4 regions of the Staphylococcus ursi genome follow, and region 2 is predicted to be linked to each of the others. Evidence: riboswitches for the same ligand, from Rfam matches in the RefSeq annotation. Region 2 holds a riboswitch; each other region holds the start of a gene.
What was found. Region 2 has a riboswitch for S-adenosylmethionine ahead of metX (homoserine O-acetyltransferase MetX). Riboswitches for the same ligand answer to the same signal wherever they lie in the genome.
Positions count from the first base shown of each region.

Region 1: it holds a riboswitch for S-adenosylmethionine, as region 2 does, so the genes downstream of both, GZH82_RS09450 (M20 family metallopeptidase) here and metX (homoserine O-acetyltransferase MetX) in region 2, are expected to answer to the same signal.
Region 3: it holds a riboswitch for S-adenosylmethionine, as region 2 does, so the genes downstream of both, metK (methionine adenosyltransferase) here and metX (homoserine O-acetyltransferase MetX) in region 2, are expected to answer to the same signal.
Region 4: it holds a riboswitch for S-adenosylmethionine, as region 2 does, so the genes downstream of both, GZH82_RS10760 (methionine ABC transporter ATP-binding protein) here and metX (homoserine O-acetyltransferase MetX) in region 2, are expected to answer to the same signal.

Region 1 is NZ_CP048279.1:2,029,141-2,034,962, reverse strand. It holds gene deoD (purine-nucleoside phosphorylase) at 1-303, opposite strand, end outside; gene GZH82_RS09465 (pyrimidine-nucleoside phosphorylase) at 520-1,821, shown strand; gene GZH82_RS09460 (DoxX family protein) at 1,833-2,186, shown strand; gene GZH82_RS09455 (S-ribosylhomocysteine lyase) at 2,246-2,716, opposite strand; SAM riboswitch class I at 3,013-3,118, shown strand; gene GZH82_RS09450 (M20 family metallopeptidase) at 3,217-4,401, shown strand; gene ldmS (L-aspartate--L-methionine ligase LdmS) at 4,406-5,596, shown strand; gene GZH82_RS09440 (DUF2750 domain-containing protein) at 5,713-5,822, shown strand, end outside.
Region 2 is NZ_CP048279.1:13,512-19,333, forward strand. It holds gene serS (serine--tRNA ligase) at 1-755, shown strand, start outside; gene GZH82_RS00055 (AzlC family ABC transporter permease) at 1,068-1,760, shown strand; gene GZH82_RS00060 (AzlD domain-containing protein) at 1,757-2,086, shown strand; SAM riboswitch class I at 2,154-2,258, shown strand; gene metX (homoserine O-acetyltransferase MetX) at 2,342-3,307, shown strand; gene GZH82_RS00070 (DUF2232 domain-containing protein) at 3,618-4,451, shown strand; gene GZH82_RS00075 (DHH family phosphoesterase) at 4,456-5,822, shown strand, end outside.
Region 3 is NZ_CP048279.1:1,296,551-1,302,372, reverse strand. It holds gene GZH82_RS06040 (aldo/keto reductase) at 1-236, opposite strand, end outside; gene GZH82_RS06035 (NERD domain-containing protein) at 407-1,318, opposite strand; gene metK (methionine adenosyltransferase) at 1,406-2,605, opposite strand; SAM riboswitch class I at 2,711-2,822, opposite strand; gene pckA (phosphoenolpyruvate carboxykinase (ATP)) at 3,070-4,662, shown strand; gene GZH82_RS06020 (hypothetical protein) at 4,787-5,822, opposite strand, start outside.
Region 4 is NZ_CP048279.1:2,280,525-2,286,346, forward strand. It holds gene GZH82_RS10745 (MetQ/NlpA family ABC transporter substrate-binding protein) at 1-470, opposite strand, end outside; gene GZH82_RS10750 (MetQ/NlpA family ABC transporter substrate-binding protein) at 611-1,432, opposite strand; gene GZH82_RS10755 (methionine ABC transporter permease) at 1,458-2,153, opposite strand; gene GZH82_RS10760 (methionine ABC transporter ATP-binding protein) at 2,146-3,174, opposite strand; SAM riboswitch class I at 3,273-3,380, opposite strand; gene GZH82_RS10765 (thioredoxin family protein) at 3,418-3,738, opposite strand; gene GZH82_RS10770 (toprim domain-containing protein) at 3,701-4,096, opposite strand; gene gcvH (glycine cleavage system protein GcvH) at 4,175-4,555, opposite strand; gene GZH82_RS10780 (arsenate reductase family protein) at 4,629-4,985, opposite strand; gene GZH82_RS10785 (thioredoxin family protein) at 5,270-5,590, shown strand; gene GZH82_RS10790 (nitroreductase family protein) at 5,722-5,822, opposite strand, start outside.

The DNA of each region.
Region 1 (5,822 bases), 880 kb from region 2:
AATATCTTCTTGCATTGCACCACAAGAACCGATACGAATAATCGTGTCTACATCAAAGAAATGATAAAGCTCGTATGAATAAATACCGATACTTGGAATCCCCATACCTGATCCCATTACAGAGATTTCTTTACCTTTATACGTACCTGTATAACCAAACATGTTACGTACGTCGTTAAATTGCTCAACGTTTTCTAAAAAGTTTTCAGCAATAAACTTTGCACGTAATGGATCACCTGGCATTAAGACTGTTTTTGCAATTTTTTTACCATTAGGTTGAATGTGTGGTGTGCCTTGAGTCATCTAAAACATCTCCTTAATTCGTTATTATCACTTTAAAGATAACAGATGTATCGTTAAATGTCGACGAAGTTTTGAAGGAGACGTATGAATAAAAGTTGATGAATTGATAAATAATCAGAAATTCTTTCGTTTCACCAATCGTAGTCATTCGTATATAATAAAAGCGGATACAACAATAGGGTAACTTTAAAATGATATAGAAAAGAGGGAATAGCCATGAGAATGGTTGATATTATTGCTAAAAAAAGGGATGGACATGCTTTAACGAAAGAAGAAATTGAATTTGTCGTAAAGGGTTATACAAATGATGACATTCCTGATTATCAAATGTCTAGTTTAGCAATGGCAATTTTTTTCCAAGATATGACAGATGAAGAACGTGCGCACTTAACGATGGCGATGGTGGAATCGGGTGATCAAATCGACCTCTCTAACATTGAAGGGATTAAAGTCGACAAGCACTCAACAGGTGGTGTAGGTGATACAACGACACTTGTTCTTGCGCCATTAGTTGCGGCATTAGATATACCTGTTGCGAAAATGAGTGGTCGTGGTTTAGGTCATACAGGTGGCACGATTGATAAATTAGAATCAGTAGAAGGCTTCCACGTTGAAATTTCAGAAGAAACATTCGTGAAGTTAGTGAATGAAGATCGTGTAGCAGTCATTGGTCAAACAGGTAATTTAACGCCTGCAGACAAAAAGATTTATGCGCTCCGTGATGTAACAGCGACAGTGAACTCTATTCCATTAATTGCGTCATCAATTATGAGTAAAAAAATTGCAGCGGGTGCTGATGCGATTGTATTAGACGTTAAAACGGGTAACGGCGCATTTATGAAAACTGTTGAAGATGCTGAACAATTGGCACATGCAATGGTTAAAATTGGTAACCAAGTTGGACGTCAAACGATGGCGATGATTTCTGATATGAGCCAGCCACTCGGTCGTGCGATTGGTAACGCGCTCGAATTGCAAGAAGCGATCGATACGTTGAAAGGTGATGGTCCTGAAGATTTAACAGAACTTGTATTAACTTTAGGCTCTCAAATGGTTGTGCTTGCTCAAAAAGCGAAAGATTTAGATGAAGCACGTGGTATGTTACAAGAAGTGATTGATAACGGTAAAGCACTAGAAAAATTCAAAACATTCTTAAGCAATCAAGGTGGAGACGCATCTGTTGTCGATGATCCATCAAAATTACCAACGGCACAATATCAATTTGAATTACCAGCCAAACGTAGCGGTGTCGTTTCGGAAATGATTGCCAATGAAATCGGTATTGCTTCAATGATGTTAGGTGCGGGTCGTCAAACAAAAGAAGATGTCATTGATTTAGCAGTGGGGCTCGTATTGAACAAAAAAGTCGGTGATCGTGTAGAAGAAGGCGAATCATTATTGACGATTTATGCGAATAGTGAAGATGTAGAACAAGTCAAACAAAAATTGTATGATAACATTACTATTTCAGACCACGCAGAACAGCCACAGCTCATTCATACAATCATTACTGAATAAAGGATGATAGGATGAAAAAACTAGGTCGAATCGTATTAGGTCTCGCATTTATAGCAATTGGTGTCTTACATTTTACGAGAGAGCGCCAATTTAGAAATATTGTGCCGGCATATTTACCTTTACGTAAAACAGCTGTACTTGTGACAGGTGTGTGCGAAATTGTAATCGGTGTGTTGTTAGTGTTGCGACGCCCGTCAAACGCATTGAAAAATTGGATTAACGCATTTTTACTTGCCGTTTTTCCTGCCAACATTTATATGGCACGTAAAAAATTGCCATTAGGTGACAAACCATTATCGGATACTGCTTTATACGGACGTCTCCCGATGCAATTTGTATTGATGTATATGATTAAGAAATTATAGTGAAAAATAAACCGAGGAACCACACAGTAAAATCGTGTCGTTGCTCGGTTTTTAAATACTTATTTGCCAGTACCAAAGACGTCATGCCATTGGACACGTTTGTCTAAAAAGGCTTGTGCGATTTCTTTTGCACCTTCTAATGAGTGTGAAGCAGCCCAACCGCATTGAACTTCATTGCACGCAGGCACTTCATCAGCGGCTAAAACATCTTGTAACGTTTGTTCGACAATGTTTAACACATCATCATAATCGGTATGGTTAATGAAAGAGACGTAGAACCCTGTTTGGCAACCCATTGGACTTAAGTCGACTACTTTGTCTGAATGGTTACGAATATTTTCAGCCATTAAATGTTCTAAAGAATGAAGTCCTGGCATTTCCATATGTTCTTTGTTAGGTTGTTTGAAGCGAATATCATATTTGTAAATGTCATCTCCATTGAGCCCTTGCATTTTACCCGCAAGACGAATATATGGTGCGACCACTTTCGTATGATCTAAATTAAAACTTTCAACGTTCATTATTGGCATTGGTATGACCTCCTTCATGTTTAAATCCATTTTAACATATTCCAATCAAGATGAAAGGGGGGCGACAAAGTTTTTAAATGCCGATATAATAGGGAAAGGAGCTTTAAACTTATTATTACGAGTGGTTTAATATGAATTGATGCATTAAAAAATTTTTTGTGAGTCAGCGCAAAGTCGTTGAGACATGAAAATGTGATGCAAAAAGAGTAAAATATAGTATGAAAATTTTGAAGAGTGTTAAAAATAACATGACAAAGTGCGGAAAATTCGTTAAAATAATTACAAAATTGAATCAATATTTATCAAGAGCGGTGGAGGGAATTGGCCCGATGAAACCCAGCAACCTCATCGTACGGCGATAAAGGTGCGAATTCCAACAGTGTAAATGCTGAAAGATAAATGAAGGCAGAGATGTTATCACATATATACATCAGTCACACTTATCAATGTTTGTGTTGGATGTAAATGGGGATAACATTTTTTGTTTAAGGAGGAGTAACATGGTGACAACGGTAGAGCAACGTATTTTAGATTATATCGATCAACATAGATGGGCTTATATAGATATGAGTCATCAAATTCATGGACGTCCAGAACTCGGTAACGAAGAAATTTTTGCATCGCGTTTGCTGATTGAAAATTTAAAAGAACACAATTTTGAAGTTGAGCGCGACATTGCAGGGCATTCTACAGGTTTTATTGCGACATACGACTCGGAAGTTGAGGGGCCGACCATCAGTTATCTCGCTGAATATGATGCATTGCCAGGTTTAGGGCATGCTTGCGGTCATAATATTATTGGAACATCAAGCATGTTAGCAGCTATTGCATTAAAACAAGTGGTAGATGACATTGGCGGTAAAGTCATTCTGTTCGGTTGTCCGGCAGAAGAAGGTGGCGAAAATGGGAGTGCGAAGGCATCATACGTTCGAGAAGGGCTCTTTGACGACGTCGATGTTGCCTTAATGATTCATCCGGGTAATGAAACGTATTCGACTATTCCAACACTTGCTGTAGACGTACTAGATATTAAGTTTTACGGCCAAAGTGCGCACGCTTCAGAAAATGCTGCAGAAGCACGCAACGCTTTAGATGCAATGTTGAGCTATTTTAATGGGGTCGCACAACTCCGTCAACATATTAAAAAGACTGAACGTGTGCATGGCGTCATTTTAGATGGCGGTCAAGCAGCGAACATTATTCCTGACTTTACGCATGCGCGGTTTTACACACGTGCAACGACAAGAAAAGACTTGGATGTACTCACTTCAAGAGTGCATGATATTGCGCGTGGTGCAGCGATACAAACGGGATGTGATTTTGAATTTGAACCGATTCAAAACGGTGTGAACGAATTCATTAAATCACCGTTGTTAGATCAATTATTCGAACATTATGCAACGGAACTTGGTGAAGAAGTCAGTCATGATGATTTTGGCTACGGTTCGACTGATACGGGGAATGTCAGTCATGTCGTGCCAACGATTCATCCGCACGTCAAAATTGGTCCAAGAAGTTTAGTCGGCCATACTCACCGTTTTCGTGAAGCTGCAGCAAGTCCAATGGGGGATGACGCACTCATTAAAGGCGCAAAAATGATCGCATTAATGGGGGCCAAGTTAATACAAGATCAAACGTTATTAGCCGAGATACAAAAGGAGCATCAACATAAAAGGGAGAAATGACAAAATGACACACAATATTCAATATCGAAGTCAATTAACAATGGGAGAAATTTATGACACGAACATCGTTTACACGTCAAGACCCTCATATGTGTCGAATCCTTGGTTAGCACCAGATGAACATCAATCCAACTTTTTAACAGGGCGTGAATTACTGATTGCACAATTGCCAGTCATCGTTCATGAAGCGAGTGTCACTGACAGATTACAACAGTTATTTCAACTCATAGGACGAGAAATTCCGGATAATGTCATTACGTTTCACGACCAAGAAAGTTATGAACAGACATTAAAACGACTGACAGAAGAGGAAGCGCGTTTAATTTATTTCCAATATGTCCATGGGGATAATATTGTTGACGCGAATCACTATGCGATGGACAAACAGTTATTCAAAGACTTAAACAACAAATCATTAATTCCGAAATGGACGGGTGGCCAATATGTGCCTGAGCGCGAAATTGTCGCATTTCAAGATTTCAAAACGGCAGTCCAACAGTGGGAGTTACCGCTCGTCATTAAACCAGGAGATGACTTGCCGACTGCAGGGGGTTACGGCGTCATGATTTGTTATAACGAAAATGATTTGGAGAAAGCCATCGCACGTGTCGAAAAAGCTGAAGCGGCGACAGACACTTTAATTATCGAACAATGTGTTGAAGCTGTCGATAACTATTGCGTTCAGTTTGCATGGCACCCCGAAGATGGTATCGTGTACTTAGGTTCGGCTAAACAACTGACAAATGCGTATGGCTTTTATAACGGCAACATCAATGCGATAACTGTGCCAGAACAAGTCATTCAAGCAGGGTATGAGATTATGGATATCGCTGTTAAAAAAGGATTTATCGGCATTGCTGGGTTTGATTTACTCGTCGATAAACATGGCGATGTATATGCCATTGATTTAAATTTTAGACAAAATGGGTCGACAAGTATGTTATTGCTCAAAGATCAACTAACGGGTCCACATCACAAGTTTTACAGTTATTTTGCGAATGGAAACAATGCACGATTCTTTGATGCGATTCGTCACTTTGTTCAACGCGGTGTCTTGTATCCACTTTCCTACTATGACGGGGATTGGTATAAAGAAGAACACGTCAATTCGAGATTTGGGTGTATTTGGCATGCCGACAGTCCAGAACAAATTGAGGCATATGAAAAACAATTTATAGCACGTGCAGGCTTATAAAACACGATTCGTTGAGGTATGTTATAGTTGAAGGAGAACATATCATCGAAATTTGACGAATAGCGATGTCTAGTTTATATTTGTCAGTGATTTTGATTGAAAAAAGGAGCAGAGTCATGTCATATAAGAATGAGCGTTTTTACAAAGATATACTTACAAACGAACAATTTTTTATTGCTGTCAAGGATAAAAAAATGATTAAGCACCGTTATAATGACAAATTGTT
Region 2 (5,822 bases):
CGTTAATGAACTTTATGATTACGATGCATACGACACAACACGGTTACCGCGAAATGATGGTGCCTCAATTAGTCAATGCTAAAGCGATGTACGGTACAGGACAATTACCTAAATTTGAAGAAGATTTATTTAAAGTAGAAAAAGAAGGCTTATACACAATTCCAACTGCAGAAGTACCTTTGACAAACTACTATAGAGACGAAATTGTACAGCCGGGTGTCTTACCAGCTAAGTTTACAGGTCAATCAGCATGTTTCAGAAGTGAAGCGGGATCAGCAGGCCGTGATACACGTGGTTTAATCCGTCTTCACCAATTCAATAAAGTTGAAATGGTACGTATCGAAAAACCTGAAGATTCATGGGACGCTTTAGAAGAAATGACATCAAATGCAGAAGCGATTCTTGAAGCATTGAACTTACCATACCGTCGCGTGATTTTATGTACAGGCGATATTGGTTTCGGTGCAAGTAAAACATATGACTTAGAAGTATGGTTACCAAGCTACAATGACTACAAAGAAATCAGCTCATGTTCAAACTGTGTAGACTTCCAAGCGCGTCGTGCAAATATCCGTTTCAAACGTGATAAAGATGCCAAACCTGAATACGCACATACGTTAAATGGCTCTGGTTTAGCAGTAGGTCGTACATTTGCGGCGATTGTAGAGAACTATCAAAATGAAGACGGTACGATTACGGTGCCTGAACCGTTAGTGCCATTCATGGGTGGACAAACTGTCATTAAACCTCTATAAGATGAAAATGAAGTTACGAACAATTAAATAAAGGTGAGTTGAAATCAAATCAGGAGCTCGTATTTTTAATATGCGAACTTCTGATTTTTTACGTCTGAAGAGGGCAAGGGAGGGTAAAAAGTAATAAAAGTAAAAAATAAGACATACCTCATCAATTGTTATCTCAATATTATTAAATCTATATAAACTCCTTTATAAAAGTGTTTTTACACGGTAGGTTAGGCTGAGGTACGTATGAGGTAAGACTGACTTGATAGCGTAATGAGATAAGTTGTACTATAATAAGAAAAATTTTCAAGGGGGTGAGTCTCAATGTCTTATACTACATTTAAACAAGGTATCCAAGATTGTCTCCCAACTGTACTAGGATATGCTGGGGTAGGCTTTTCATTTGGAATTGTAAGTGTCACATCAGGATTCAACATTTTAGAAATATTACTGCTCTCTTTACTCGTTTATGCAGGGGCAGCACAATTTATTATTATCGCACTCATTGCCGTACAGACACCGATTTGGGTCATTGTGCTCACTGCAATGATTGTCAATAGTCGTATGTTTTTATTAAGTATGACATTGGCGCCGAATTTCAAACATGATCATTTGATACATAGGGTAGGTGTAGGGTCTTTGTTAACGGATGAAACATTTGCTGTTGCTATCACGCCTTATTCGAAAGGGCACACGATTACATATCAGTGGATGTATGGCTTAAATTTATTGGCCTACTTATTTTGGGCATTGGTCACTGTGCTCGGGGGATTGTTAGGTGATTTCTTCCAACATCCAGAAGTATTTGGCTTAGACTATGCGATTACAGCGATGTTTATCTTTTTAGCAATTTCACAATTTGAGGGCATTACGAAATCGAAGTTACGTGTGTATCTCTACTTAGTTGCAATTGTTATTGTTATGATGTTACTACTCAGTTTGTTTTTGCCTTCATATTTAGCAATTTTACTTGCATCGACTTTAAGTGCGACGATAGGGATGGTGATTGACCGATGAGCATGTACGTATTTTGGACGATCTTTTTAGCAGGACTTGGCACTTTACTCATCAGAATCACCCCTTTTGTCATGATTTCGCGTATGGAACTGTCTGAAAAGGTGCTCAAGTGGCTGACGTTTATTCCGATTACTTTATTTACTGCATTAGTGGTGGATGGATTCATTCAGCAACAAGGAGGTGTGATGGGTTATACATTGAATTGGAACTTTATCATCGCGCTCATTCCGACACTTATCATTGCTTTTTGGACAAGGAGTTTAACGATAACAGTCATTGTCGGTATGGTCAGTGTGGCATTGTTGAGAACTATCGGATTATTCTAACAATCATTTGCATACGTGATAGGTTTGCGGTATGATTAAAGACACAACATAACTTTAATTAAAAATAAGCTTATTAAGAGAAGTTGAGGGATTTGGCCCAGTGACACTTCAGCAACCACTTATCGTTATAAGTACGGTGCTACAACCAACCACGTCATGTGGATGATAAGTTCATTTAAAAACTGACTTACGAACGTTGTATAGCCGTCAAAGGTTGTACAACTTTTTTAATTTTTAGAGGGAGGGCAGACTAAAATGGTGAATTATCACGTGGACACATTAGCATTAGGTGCATTTACGACAGAATCCGGTGAAACGATTGAAAATTTGAAACTTCGGTATGAGTATGTAGGTTATCCTGGCCAACCACTCGTCGTCGTATGTCATGCGTTGACAGGCAACCATCTCACTTATGGTACAGAAGACAATCCAGGGTGGTGGCGAGAGATTATTGATGGGGGGTATATGCCAGTTCATGATTATCAATTTCTAACATTTAATGTGATTGGTAGTCCATTTGGGTCGAGTTCTCGTTTAACAGATCCAAACTTCCCAAAAAAGCTCACAATGCGAGATATTGTGCGTGCCCTTGAGAAAGGCATCGAAGCGTTAGGTCATCAAAAAATCGACATTCTCATCGGTGGCTCATTAGGTGGCATGCAAGTGATGGAGCTCCTCTACAATCAAAAATTCGAAGTGAAAAAGGCTGTCATTTTAGCAGCTACTGAAAAAACGTCTTCTTATAGTCGGGCGTTTAATGAAATTGCGAGACAAGCTATTCATTTAGCAGGAGAAGAAGGGTTAAGTATCGCGCGGCAACTCGGCTTTTTAACGTACCGGTCCTCTAAAAGTTATGATGCGCGCTTCACACCTGATGAAGTAGTGTTATACCAAAAGCATCAAGGCGACAAATTTAAAGAACAGTTTGATTTGCAATGTTATTTAACACTCCTCGATGTATTAGATAGTCATGACATTCACCATGGTAGAGATGATGTCGCAAACGTATTCCAATCATTAGACACGAAAGTACTCACGCTCGGCTTTACAGATGACTTGCTGTATCCAGATGACCAAGTCGCTGCGTTAGGCTGTTATTTCAAATATCACCGCCATTTCTTTGTGCCTGATAATGTAGGTCATGATGGCTTTTTATTGAATTTTAACGATTGGGCACCGTACCTTTATCATTTCCTAAAAGTTTCACGATTTAGACGCTAACTTTAGACGAAAACGTTACCTTTTTGTTATAATTGCGTCAACTAAGAATACTAGACAAGAAGCTATATTTTAGGGATAATAGCTAAAATATAGCTTTTCTAATGTGTTTAAGAAAAGTGACGTTTTGTAATTCAATTGTAAGACGCGTGAAATCATGTGGCGCAAATTGTATTCATATTACAAAGCCTGTAAAATAGAATTTATAGACTATAATAGTTTGGAAGTGGCGTCTTTGTTTTCGAAAATTAATCCTAAAGCAACCCTAATCAGCATTGTGGCGTTGTTAGCGGTGACTTTAGTTATACATGTTATGCCTGGATTAGCAATTATTTTGGCATGCTTTAGTTTAATCCCAGGTATCGTTTTATGGTACCAATCTAAGCATTCGTTTGGCTTAGTCGCACTCATCGCGATAATTCTCTCAACGCTCACAGGCAACGTTTTTGTGATGACATTTTTAATCATTATTTTAGTTTTAAGTATGGTTATTAGTCAGTTATTAGTCCAACGTGCTTCTAAAGAGCGCATCTTATATTCAGTGACATTCGTGGCAAGTGTTTTAACATTAAGTGCGATAATGATTTTACAAACTTTGAAAAAAATCCCGTATGCTGATGACTTATTGCAACCGTATCGTGCAATTGTGCATCAAACTGCAGAGTTAGAAAATTTGGATCAACAAGCACAAGAGATTTTAAACAATTCGCTTCAACAACTCGCAATACAGTTGCCGGGGATGATTGTAGTAGCGATTGCAATTTATGCTATCATCACATTGCTCATCATTTTCCCGATTTTACGTAAGTTCAAAGTGGCAACACCTGTATTTCGCCCACTTTTTTTCTGGCAAATGAAGCGTTCAGTTTTCATTATGTATGCATTGGCATTATTAACAACGATTACAACACAACCTGCCACTACGCCGAATAGCATTGGCATTAATTTCCAAATCGTTTTAGGTTTCTTATTGGTTATTCAAGGTTTAAGTTTTATTCATTTCTTTGCATCTATTAAAAAAATGCCCGGCGCGTTAAAAGTGATTTTAGTGATTGTCGGTGTGCTATTTTATCCAATGACACGCCTTATTGGTTTACTCGATTTGGGATTGAATTTAAAACGTATGATAAAAAATGATAAGAGGTGACAAGATGAATCGTCATTCAATGAAGAAAGCGTTGATCGTACCTTTCTTAGTGATTACCGTTACAGCAATCATCATTGTAGGTCTATCCTTTTTCTTTAATCAGTGGCTTGCGTTTATCGCTGCTATTCTGTTATTTGTCATGCTCATTATCAGTATCTTTATTTTTAGACGTTTCTATCGTTATTTAGATCGTTATTTAGATGATTTGAGTGGCAAAATATCAGTAGGTAGTGATCGTGCAGTTAAGACGATGCCACTAGGTTTAATTGTGTTAAATGAAAATGATCAAATTGAGTGGGTCAACCCTTTCATGTCAGAACGGATTGAAAGGAATGTTATTTCAGATCCGATCAATGAAGTGTACCCGAATATTTTAAAGCAACTCGAAAAAGCGAAAGAAATTGAAATAGCAGATGGTGCTTACGCCTATCGCGTCCGTTATTCAGAAAAAGAACATATTTTGTATTTTATAGATATTACGGAAGAAGCAACCATCCAACAAGCGTACGATGATCAACAGCCGATTATTGCGACACTTTTTTTAGATAACTATGATGAAATTACGCAAAATATGAACGATACGCAACGTTCTGAAATCAACTCGATGGTGACACGTGTCATTAGTCGTTGGGCACAAGAACATAATGTGTATTTCAAGCGTTACAGTTCTGATCAATTTATCGCATACTTGAATCGTCGTATTTTACGTGAATTAGAAGAGACAAAGTTTGATATTTTAAGCCAGCTTCGTGAAAAAAGTGTCGGTTATCGTACACAACTCACTTTAAGTATTGGTGTAGGTGAAGGCTCAGAAAACTTAATTGACTTAGGTGAATTGTCACAATCAGGTCTTGATCTCGCATTAGGCCGTGGTGGTGACCAAGTTGCGATTAAAAATATGAATGGCAACGTACGTTTTTACGGCGGTAAGACTGACCCGATGGAAAAACGTACCCGTGTAAGAGCGCGTGTGATTTCCCATGCATTGAAAGACATTTTGTTAGAAGGCGACAAAGTCATCGTTATGGGACATAAACGTCCAGACTTAGATGCGATTGGTGCGGCGATTGGTGTGACTCGATTTGCGATGATGAACAACTTGGAAGCGTACATCGTGTTAAATGAATCTGACATCGATCCTACATTACGTCGTGTGATGGATGAAATCGATGAAAAACCAGAATTGAAAGAGCGTTTTGTGACGTCCGATGATGCATGGAATATGATGACATCTCGTACAACACTTGTCGTCGTAGATACGCATAAACCGGAAATGGTTATTGATGAGAACATTTTAAATAAAGCCAATCGTAAAGTGGTTATTGATCATCACCGTCGTGGCGAAAGCTTTATTTCAAGTCCGTTACTCGT
Region 3 (5,822 bases), 1.3 Mb from region 2:
AATTTTGAAGTAATAAACAAATCTTTGCGCGTTAAACCCGTTTCTGCTAAAGCTTCACGAATCCCCTCGCCCACTTTTTCTTCATTTTGATAAATCATCGCAGTATCAATACTACGATAGCCACTTTTAATCGCATGTTTGACAGCTTCTTTTGCAGTATCATTGTTTTCAACTCTAAAGACTCCTAAACCCACTTGAGGCATTTGATTGCCATTGTAAAACGTTACATGTTTCATATGTCATCGCTCCTTTGTAATCTAACCTTATCGTATCGAATCGTGACGCCATTGCGCAATCAATACACCCTACAAATATACATGATGACCCATACTTTTGAATCTTTACACTTAAATCCGTCTCAACAAAACAAAAAGAGCCGGAGATAACACTCCAGCCCTAATGATATTTAATTAAATGATTCAATTTCGTCCATAATATATTGTAAATCGTTCACATCATATTGAATCCGTCCGTGGAACACAAAGCGATTGAAAAACTCATTCAGTTGTTCCGGACCTACCAATACTTTTGTAACACCTTGTGACGCATAATTTGAAATTGTGACATCATCTTCATGACGCGGATTGAAATATAAAATAGGTGTTGGTGTATATTTCAAATCTAACTCGTGCTGTAACTTCACAGCTAAAGCTTCCACATGGGCTAAACGGTCTGTGTAATCCACAACTGACAATGCATTTTGAGATGCTTCACTTTGATCTAAAACAACTGTTTGCGGCGTTTGTGGGCTTAAGTTCAACGTTTTAAACACTTGTTCCATCATTGGATTGTCAGAAAATTGCTGTTGACTGATGCCTTGATAAACATGCCCTTTTAACAATTCTGAATCAATTACATAAAGGCCTGTGCGTGTTAAAACGAGATGACTGACACGTGTAATGTCTTCTAAGTCATTCGTTGGTAAAAAGATATTCGCCATGATATGCATATCTTCTGGACGGATTCTCTTTTCTTTGACTAAACGCTCACGAATGCCAAGTAAACGCATATCTGTCACATATTCACTATGATTTTTAGAGAATAGTTTCAGTGCATCGATTTCTCTGTTTTTTGAAGATACCATTGTTTCGTATTCTTCTTTATGACGCGTTTCTGCTTTTTTCTTGTCGATGCGGACTTTTTCAAGTTCTTCTTGATGTTCGTGTGTTAATTTATCTTGTTTTGTTTGATATTGATTCGCATAAGTTTCTTTCGCTTTCTTTTTGCTTTTCAATGCCACTAAAAACAAAATAAAGAATAATGCTGCTACAACAATCGCAGCAATGAGGCCGATTTCCATTGGACCAAATTGTGTCATGAGCAATACCTTCCTTTATCACTTTTCTACAGTTATTTCTATTATATTAAATAACTATAAAATTAGCGATAGTTATCATCAAGAAATTTATTTTAATGCATTGACTGTTTCTTGTAAAACTTCAACTTTATCTGTACGTTCCCATGGCAATTGCACATCATTACGTCCAAAGTGACCGTATGCCGCAGTTTGTTTATAAATCGGCTTTTGTAAATCTAACATTTGAATAATACCTGCTGGGCGTAAATCAAAATTTTGTCTTACGGCTTCAATTAATACATTTTCACTTACTTTACCAGTGTTAAATGTGTCAATGGCAATCGAAACAGGTTGTGCCACCCCAATCGCATATGCCAATTGGACTTCACATTTATCAGCGAAGTTAGCTGCTACAATATTTTTAGCGACATAACGTGCCGCATACGCAGCTGAACGGTCTACTTTTGTCGGATCTTTACCAGAGAATGCACCGCCGCCGTGACGCGCATACCCCCCGTAAGTATCAACAATAATTTTACGACCTGTTAAACCTGCGTCTCCTTGAGGTCCACCGATAACGAAACGGCCTGTAGGGTTGATGAAAAATTTTGTTTCTTCATCTAACAATTGTTTATCTACAGTCGGATAAATAACGAATTCTTTAATATCATTTTGAATTTTTTCAAGTTCAATTTCTTCGTGATGCTGCGTTGAAATTACGATCGTATCAATACGTTTCGGTTGATTATTTTCATCATATTCCACTGTGACTTGGACTTTACCATCTGGACGTAAATAATCTAAAGTACCATTTTTACGTACTTCTGATAAACGTTTCGATAATTTATGAGACAAGTCAATCGGTAATGGCATGAATGTGTCTGTTTCATTCGTCGCGAAACCAAACATTAAACCTTGGTCACCTGCACCTGTGTTTAATACTTCTTCGTTTCCTGCTTCACGGTATTCTAAAGCACGGTCGACCCCTTGTGCAATATCAGGTGATTGTTCATCAATCGCTGTTAAGACAGACATCGTTTTGTAGTCATAACCATATTTCGCACGTGTGTATCCAATTTCTTTTACTGTTTCACGAACGACTTTTGGAATATCAACATAAGTTGAAGTTGTAATCTCACCAACGATTAAAGCCATCCCTGTCGTTACCGTCGTCTCACAAGCCACGCGCGCATTCGGGTCTCCTTTTAAAATTTCATCTAAAATTGCGTCTGAAATTTGGTCAGCAATTTTGTCTGGATGACCTTCAGTAACTGATTCTGAAGTGAATAAACGTCTGTTATAAGTCATAATAAACTCCTTTTTGTTATGTATTACGAACATTCTCTATCTGAGCTCAATAAAAAAGAGCCTTTCAACACTATAAAATAGAGTGAAGGCTCTAACGTCCATTCGCTCTTATCGTTCAGACAAGTATTGTGTCTGCAAACGGTTTGGCACCTTTCTTCGTTAAAAGAGGTTGCTGGGTTTCATAGGGTCCATGTCCCTCCACCACTCAGGATAAGAGAATCCGTTAAAATCATATTACAAAACTTTAATACCGATGTCAATTTCATCTTACCGCCCTTTTCAAAATGATGCGTGAAACATCTTTGTCGTTTACATTTATTTTTCTACTTTGATGTAACATTACTTTACTTTCTTTATTTTATCTTAATTTTTTTCTTCATTGAGTAGGGATTATTTAACGAATATGTTATACTCTTTAATTGTAAAGGCTTACATTGCCGAAACTACTTTGGAGGGATATTATCATGTCATTCGACAAACATGCGATTGAAACAGTAGCTAACAAGCCGAGTTCACATTTTCAACTCACAACGACTGAATTGTACAACAAAATTTTAAAGAGAAATGAAGCCGAACTGACAGAATTAGGTGCAATCAATGCGAAAACTGGAGAGTATACGGGGCGTTCTCCAAAAGATAAATTCATTGTTGATAATCCACAAATTAAAGACGATATCGATTGGGGTTCCATTAACCAACCGATCTCAGAAGAAAAATTCTTAAATCTTTATGAAAAAGTTGTGAAGTACTTAGATGAAAGAGACGAATTGTTCGTATTCAACGGTTATGCAGGGAGTGACCAAGAATCACAACTGAAACTCACAGTCATCAACGAATTTGCATGGCATAATCTATTTGCTCAAAACTTGTTTATTAAGCCAAGTTCAAAAGAAGAAGCATCAAAAATTAAAGCGGACTTCACGATTATTTCTGCACCACGCTTTAAAGCAGATCCTGAAGTAGATGGCACGCGTTCTGAAACATTTGTCATCATTTCATTCAAACATAAAATCATTTTAATTGGTGGTACAGAATACGCTGGAGAAATGAAAAAATCTGTGTTCTCTATTATGAACTATTTATTGCCACAACAAGGTATTATGAGTATGCACTGCTCTGCCAATGTAGGTGACAAAGGAGACGTCGCATTATTCTTCGGCCTTTCTGGTACAGGTAAAACAACACTTTCAGCAGACCCAAATCGTAAATTAATTGGTGATGACGAGCACGGTTGGAATGAAAATGGTGTATTTAATATTGAAGGAGGTTGCTATGCGAAAGCAATCAACCTCTCTGCAGAAAAAGAACCACAAATTTTTGACGCTATCCGTTACGGAACAGTGTTAGAAAACTTAGTCGTTGATGAGCACGGTCACATTGATTTTGATGACAACAAATACACTGAAAATACACGTGCCGCATACCCTATCAACTATATCGATAACATTGTGTTACCTTCCAAAGCGTCACATCCAAATACCATTATTTTCTTAACAGCAGATGCGTTCGGCGTACTGCCACCGATTTCAAAATTAGATAAAGACCAAGCGATGTATCATTTCTTAAGTGGTTTCACATCTAAATTGGCAGGTACAGAACGTGGTATTACAGAGCCGCAACCATCATTCTCAACATGCTTTGGTGCACCATTCTTACCATTACGTGCAGAAGTCTACGCTGAATTATTAGGTGACTTAATCGACAAGCACGATGTTGATGTATACCTTGTAAACACAGGTTGGACAGGTGGCCAATTTGGTGTCGGTAACCGTATCCAATTAAAATACACACGTAAAATGGTGAATGAAGCGATTAACGGTAAATTAAAAACAGCTACATTTGAAAAAGACGACATTTTCGGTTTATCGATTCCAACTGAAATTGAAGATGTCCCAACAACAATTTTACAACCTAAAAACGCATGGACAGACCCAACTGCATACGAAGAACAAGCACAAAACCTTGTCAATCGCTTTAAAGAGAACTTCAAAAAATTTGGCGAGGATGCCCAACAATTAGAAGCAGCAGGTGGATTTAAAGGTCAATCAGCAGAATAGTCATTAAAAAAAGCAGTGTTCATTTCTTGTTAGACAAGAGATGACACTACTTTTTATTTGGTTGGAGCTGTCGTATTTTAGTGCCTATCTATTCTTCTGATGCTAGCAATGTACTTAAATAATTCTAAAACCAATAAAAATGCCACATAAAGTTGTAATTGATATCTGACTTGTAATATTTCCAAACAACTGTAAATCCATACATTTCCTTATATTTTTTATTCCATTTAAAATAATAAGGTATTTTCATAGCAGTTGTTTTTACATCACTTTTTACACAATCTTCAACTCGTGCCGCTATTCCTATATCATATTTTCCTATTTGCCAACGAGCACCATCGTTTATATTATCTCCAAATCGGTCAATGTATCTGGCTTTTCTAATATTGACATCTGTACAAATTTTGAGGTGTTGAAAATCCTCAAATTCATGTCGGTAAGGTTTCATCCGATAAACACCTTCAACAAAAAGTATCGTATTCGGTTTCGGATATACAGTGTTAATAGACATTTGAATTGGCTGATTATTTAACTCTAACCAAAAATGCCCTAAAGGTGTTTTTAAAACATCATAAGCGACATTGACATCCACTAAATTCTTTTTACTCGAAAGATTACATACCTTCCCCTTTTCAAGTAATTCATTTAAAGTTTCCGACACTTCATCAGCAAGATTCGGTAATTTTTGCAAAACTGTCTTCACCTTATTGAGTGAAATTGGCAGTTGGTGAGCTGGACTTTTAAAAGCTTTAATCACTTGTGCTTCTCTTTCAATGTGTTTTTTACCTACTGGGACTAAAACCCATTCCCAAGGAGAAAGGTTTTGTTTTGGACTATAATACATATAAACCTTTTCATATGGAGAAAACCTTACTTGACAAAACGGTAGTAGTTTATGCGGTTTCCATAATAACTCCGGCTCAAGTGGTCGCTTCTCAACACCAACATCATTAGTCAACCAAATATTACATGTAGGACAACAATATGCATCAAAATCAAAGAAATAGCATGAGCTTACTCCACAAGTATGACAAATTTTACTTTGATCAATCCAACCATCTAATTCCACACCATTGATTATTATTTTGTCATTTGCTTCATAAAGATTGATTTTTAAGCCCTCATTAAATTGTGTCAACCAATCACCAAATTGAATACCA
Region 4 (5,822 bases), 630 kb from region 2:
TTAATCTTAATTAATCCCGCTTTAACGAAAAATGATAAGAAACGTCCTTCTTCAGCTGGATTATTTGAAATATAAATTTTAGCGCCATCTGGTAAGTCTTTTAAACTTTTATGTTTTTTACTATATACAGCCATTGGTGTTGTTAAGACTTTACCTACTTCTTCAATTTGATAACCGTGTGACTTTTGTTCTGCTTTTAAATAAGGGACGTGTTGGAACATGTTCGCATCGACATCACCTTTGTCTAACAATTTGTTCGGAATTTTATAGTCATTGACTTCACGAACTTCAACGTCATACCCTTTTTTCTTCATAATCTCAGCAGCCTTTTTCACAACTTGTCCATGTGGTGTAGGTGTTGCTGCAACAACGATTTTTTTACTATTACTTTCATTGCTTCCTTTACCACACGCTGCCAAAACAAGCACTAGTGCAGCAATTGCAGTGAACAATACTGATAATTTTTTCATATGTATCATACGCTCCCCTCATACCTATGTTCATCATTGTTATAATGAATGTGGTGTGATAGTAAAGTCTTTTAACTGACTTCCACCTAATCACACCGCATTGTATTTTTATTTCACATCATATGCTAGTACGATTCACCTTATTCTGCAGGTAATACAGCACCATCATATTTTTTCTTAATGAAGTCTTTAATGTCTTTAGAATGTAAAACTTCCATTAAAACTTTGATTTTTTCATCGTCTTTATGGCCCTCTTTAACAGCGATTAAGTTTGCATAAGGGTTGTCTTCACCTTTTTCAACAGCAATTGAATCTTTTTGAGGGTTTAATTTTTGTTCGATAGCAAAGTTAGAGTTGATGATCACGGCATCACCTTCATCATTTTGGAACGTTTTTGGTAAAAATTCTGCAGATTGTTTACTGTTAAATTTAAGGTCTTTCTTATTTTCAGTAATATCATCAAATGTTGCGTCTTGGATTTTTACACCCTTTTTAATCTTAATTAAACCTTCATCAACGAAGAATTTTAAGAAACGTCCCTGTTCAGATGGGTTGTTAGAAACGAAAATTTCTGCCCCTTTTGGTAAATCTTTTAAGCTTTTATATTTTTTTGAATAAACAGCCATAGGTTCTAAATGAACATTACCAGCAGATTCAATTTTATAACCTTTGTCTTTTTTCTCAGTGTCTAAATAAGGTGTATGTTGGAAAAAGTTAGCATCTAATTCCCCAGCATCTAATAATTTGTTTGGTGTTGTGTAATCATTAATTGTTTTAATTTCTAAATCGTAACCTTTATCTTTCAATAATGGTTTTGCTTGTTCTAAGATTTCAGCGTGTGGCGCAGGGGATGCCCCAACAACAATCTTTTTGTCTTCTTTTTTACTATCAGAACCATTTCCACAAGCGGCTAAAGCAACTGCAACAACAAGAACAACAATAATCGATAAAAATCTTTTCATTAATACAATCTCCTCTTCACTATTATTAGCGTTTATCTATTTTATTCGTTATCCAATCACCTAAGAATTGAATAATAAATACCAAAATTAATATTAAAATCGTTGAAACTAAAATGACGTCATTTTGGTTACGCGTGAAACCTGTTAAGTATGCCAAGTTCCCTAAACCACCTGCACCGATAACACCTGCCACTGCTGTAGATCCTACTAACGCAATTGCTGTCACAGTAATCCCTGAAATGAGCGCTGGCAATGATTCTGGAATTAACACTTTAAGTATAATATTCCAAGTTGTTGCCCCCATTGAACGTGCCGCTTCGATGACACCTTTGTCAATTTCTTTCAAAGCAATCTCAACTAAACGTCCGTAGAATGGTGAAGCACCGATAATTAATGCAGGTAACGCACCTGTCGGACCACTAATTGTACCGAGTACTAAACTTGTGAACGGAATTAAGAGTAAGATTAAAATGATAAATGGAATCGCTCTGAATAAGTTCACAACAAACGATACAATGCTATAAAATACACGACCGATTTTGGATTCGCTTTTCGATGTTAAAAACAAAATCACGCCTAGGATAAGCCCTAACACGAACGAAAATGCTGTCGAGATAATGGTCATATACAATGTTTCGTACGTCGCTTCCCATACATCAGGCCAACGTATATTTGGCATTGTAATCATTTCTTGCAAGATTTCGCTAAAACTTTTACCCATGACTGACCACCTCTATCTCAACGTTTTGTGCTTTTAACTCTGCCTGAATTTGGTCAAAGTTAATGCTCGAAAACTGTTCAATGTGCACTAATAAATAACCTAATGTACCCGTTTTAGAATGCTTAATATTGCCCTCTAAAATATTCACTGAAATCCCATGTGTCTGTGTTAAGTGTGACACAACTGGATGCGTCGTATTCTCACCAGAAAAAATGAGTTTAGCCAATACTTCATCTTTGCCTAATTTAAAAGTTTGCGCTAAATCTTCACTATCATCACTCGGTTTCAAATCATCTTGAACGAATCGGCGTGTCACTTGATGTTGTGGGTGCTCGAAAATGTGTGATACTTTGCCTTCTTCAATCACACGACCATTTTCCATGACTGCAACTTCATCACAAATACGACGAATGACGTGCATTTCATGTGTAATCATAATAATCGTTAAGTTTTTCTCGTTTTTGAGTTGTAACAACAAATCTAAAATTTCGTCGGTTGTTTGTGGGTCCAATGCACTTGTGGCCTCATCACATAACAAGACTTCTGGATCATTAGCCAATGCACGCGCGATACCAACACGTTGCTTTTGTCCTCCTGATAATTCTGATGGATACGCATGTTCTCTCCCTTGTAGCCCAACGCGTGTGACTAATTCTTGTGCACGTGCGTTCGCTTCATTTTTCGGCACGCCAGCAATTTCAAGTGGAAAAATAATGTTGTCTAGTACAGTTCTTGACCACAATAAATTGAAATGTTGGAAAATCATACTCACTTTTTGACGCTTTTGACGTAACTCAGCTGGACTTAATTGCCCGATATTGTCACCACCAATAACCACTTCCCCTGATGTCGGTTTTTCTAAATGATTAAATAAACGGACTAAAGTACTTTTACCTGCACCCGAAAATCCAATAATGCCGTAAATCTTACCTTTTCCAATTTCGAGATTGACGCCATCTACAGCAGTAACAGATTTCGTTTTGCTTTCGTACTTTTTCACTATATTTTTAAGTGTGATCATACTGTTCCTCCCCGTGTTGCTACTTTAAAAAATTTGAAAATAAAAAATGCTTCCCCTTTTTAAAGATAAAAGAGAAAGCATGAATGTAGATTGCTTTTCTCTCATCTTCAAAAGTAAAAATACTTTATGTGAATTGGCACCATTTCTATAACTTAGACGGTTGCCGGGCTTCATAGGGCACATCCCTCCGCCACTCTGGATAAGAGTTTTCTGACTATTCGATTGATTATTATATTATCATCGTCATTCACTGTCGTCAATGACTTTTTTTAATTTTTCTAACAAGTAAGGCACAGAATGAAATGCATAGAGTCGCTCTGCTTCTTGATTATAGCGCATAATCATTAAAATAGGGACCGATTGAATTTCTTTTTCTTGACTCCATTCAGGGTGATAATTCAAATCCAACTTCACAATCGGAAGCTGTGTCATTTCATTTGCGATATCAAGCATGCGTTCTGATATTTTGCATGTGCCACACATCGGTGTATACCCAAAAATCAGATGAACACTTTGATTAAAATGCTCAGATATATTGTTCGATTGCTTTGAAACACTCTTCATATGAATACTTCCCTTTTACATAAAAGTCTTGCTTCACTTTAAAATCAAAATGCTGCAATACGTTTGAGAGGTAATCGCGTGGACAACGGGCAACTTCACTATATTTCGTATCAATATAGATGTCTGTACTTTCACTCAAATATGTCGTAAACCATTTGCGAATGCGACGACCTTCTGCATCTGCATCTACTAAAATGTAGACTTGTTTATCATACAGATATTCAATCATATTGTCTAACTTTTCGATTCCCATCGTCCCATGTGTACAAACGATTTCGACAGGTTCCAACAACACCTCTTGAACACGTTTTTTATCAGATTTCCCTTCAACAACAATAACCTTATGGATCATCGTCATGGTCTTCACCTTCTAAAAAATATTTGAGTATAAAAAACTCCTTGATAATAAAATTACCTAGGAGTTCTCATTTTGATATTATTCGCCAATCATTTTTTCGTAACCAGCTGCATCTAATAATGCGTCTAGTTCACTTTCATCTTTTAATTCAACTTTAACCATCCAAGCTTCCTCATATGGTGATTCGTTAACTGCTTCTGGTGAATCCTCTAAGTTTTCATTCACTGCAACGACTTTACCAGAAACTGGAGAATATAATTCAGATACTGTTTTAACAGATTCTACACTACCAAAAGTTTCGCCTTCTGATACTTCATCATCCACTTCTGGAAGCTCAACGAAAACGATATCACCAAGTTCGCTTTGCGCAAAGTCAGTAATACCAATGATTGCAGTATTTCCTTCAACTTTTACCCATTCATGTTCTTTTGAATATTTTAATCCACTTGGCACTGCCACTTGAATCCCCTCCTATTTAATGATTACGGTTACAAGTTAATCATGACACATTGCAACGGTTCAATCAACTATTTTATGACACCCAAATGTCACGATAGTCAGCTTCTTTAAAACCAACAGTTACCGTATCACCCGAAACCGCAAGTGGTCTTTTCACTAACATGCCATCAGATGCGAGTAATTCTAATTTTTCTTCATCACTCATATCACCTAATCGATCTTTTAAATTCAGTTCCTTATATTTTGCACCGTGCGTGTTGAAAAATTTTTTAATATCTAAATCTGATTTCTCAATGATTTGACGAAATTCTTCTTTTGTCGGTGTATGTTGTGTAATATCAATAGGTTCAAAGCTCACGCCATTATCTGATAAAAACTTGGCTGCTTTTTTACACGTTGTGCAGTTTAGATATTGATAAAATTTGATCATCATTAAACCTCCTCGTTCAAATTAATTCAAATATAACAAATTATTATTTAAAATGCTTGTATTTTTAGCATGCAAGTTTCAACATAAACAACTTTTGCGCTATAACAAATAAATAGCAACAAATTGATTCCCATCACTGCAATTACTTTTTCAAGTTAACTTCCGACCACTTTTTCGAGCACTTTCCATACATCGCAAAGACTGCTCCTCGATTTGTACGGGTGACTTCTCTTATAAAATTCGTTATAATATCGTTACTTATCAGTTAAAAGGAGAGGTCTAACATGCAAAGTATTACAACTATGGATGCATTCAATCAAGTGATTCAAAGTAATGAACCTGTCATTATTAAATTCGAAGCAGGTTGGTGCCCTGACTGTAGAGCGATGGATATGTGGATTGACCCTATCGTTGAAAAATATAACCAATATGAATGGTATGCAGTAAATCGCGACGAATTAGAAGAAGCAGCAACGCAATATGAAGTGATGGGAATTCCGAGCCTTTTAATTTTCCAAAATGGCAAAAAGCTACATCACTTACATTCTGCCAATGCTAAGTCACCTGAACAAGTCGAAAGCTATTTGGCTGAAAGTTTAGGCTAGTTTTCAATTTTCATAGGAAGAGGCCAGGAATACTTCATTGTGTCCTAGCCTCTTCCTTTATTTTTTAATATCCAAGTCCTTCACATCGATTGAAGATGCAGCCTCAACAATGTAAAGCGATACAGTCCCTTTTAAAACTCTGTAATCATCGCTTTATTTTTACGCGGTACTTTACGAAAATTGTCTTCTTCTTCTAAATCTGTTAAGTATAAAAATCCGATTAACTTTTCGT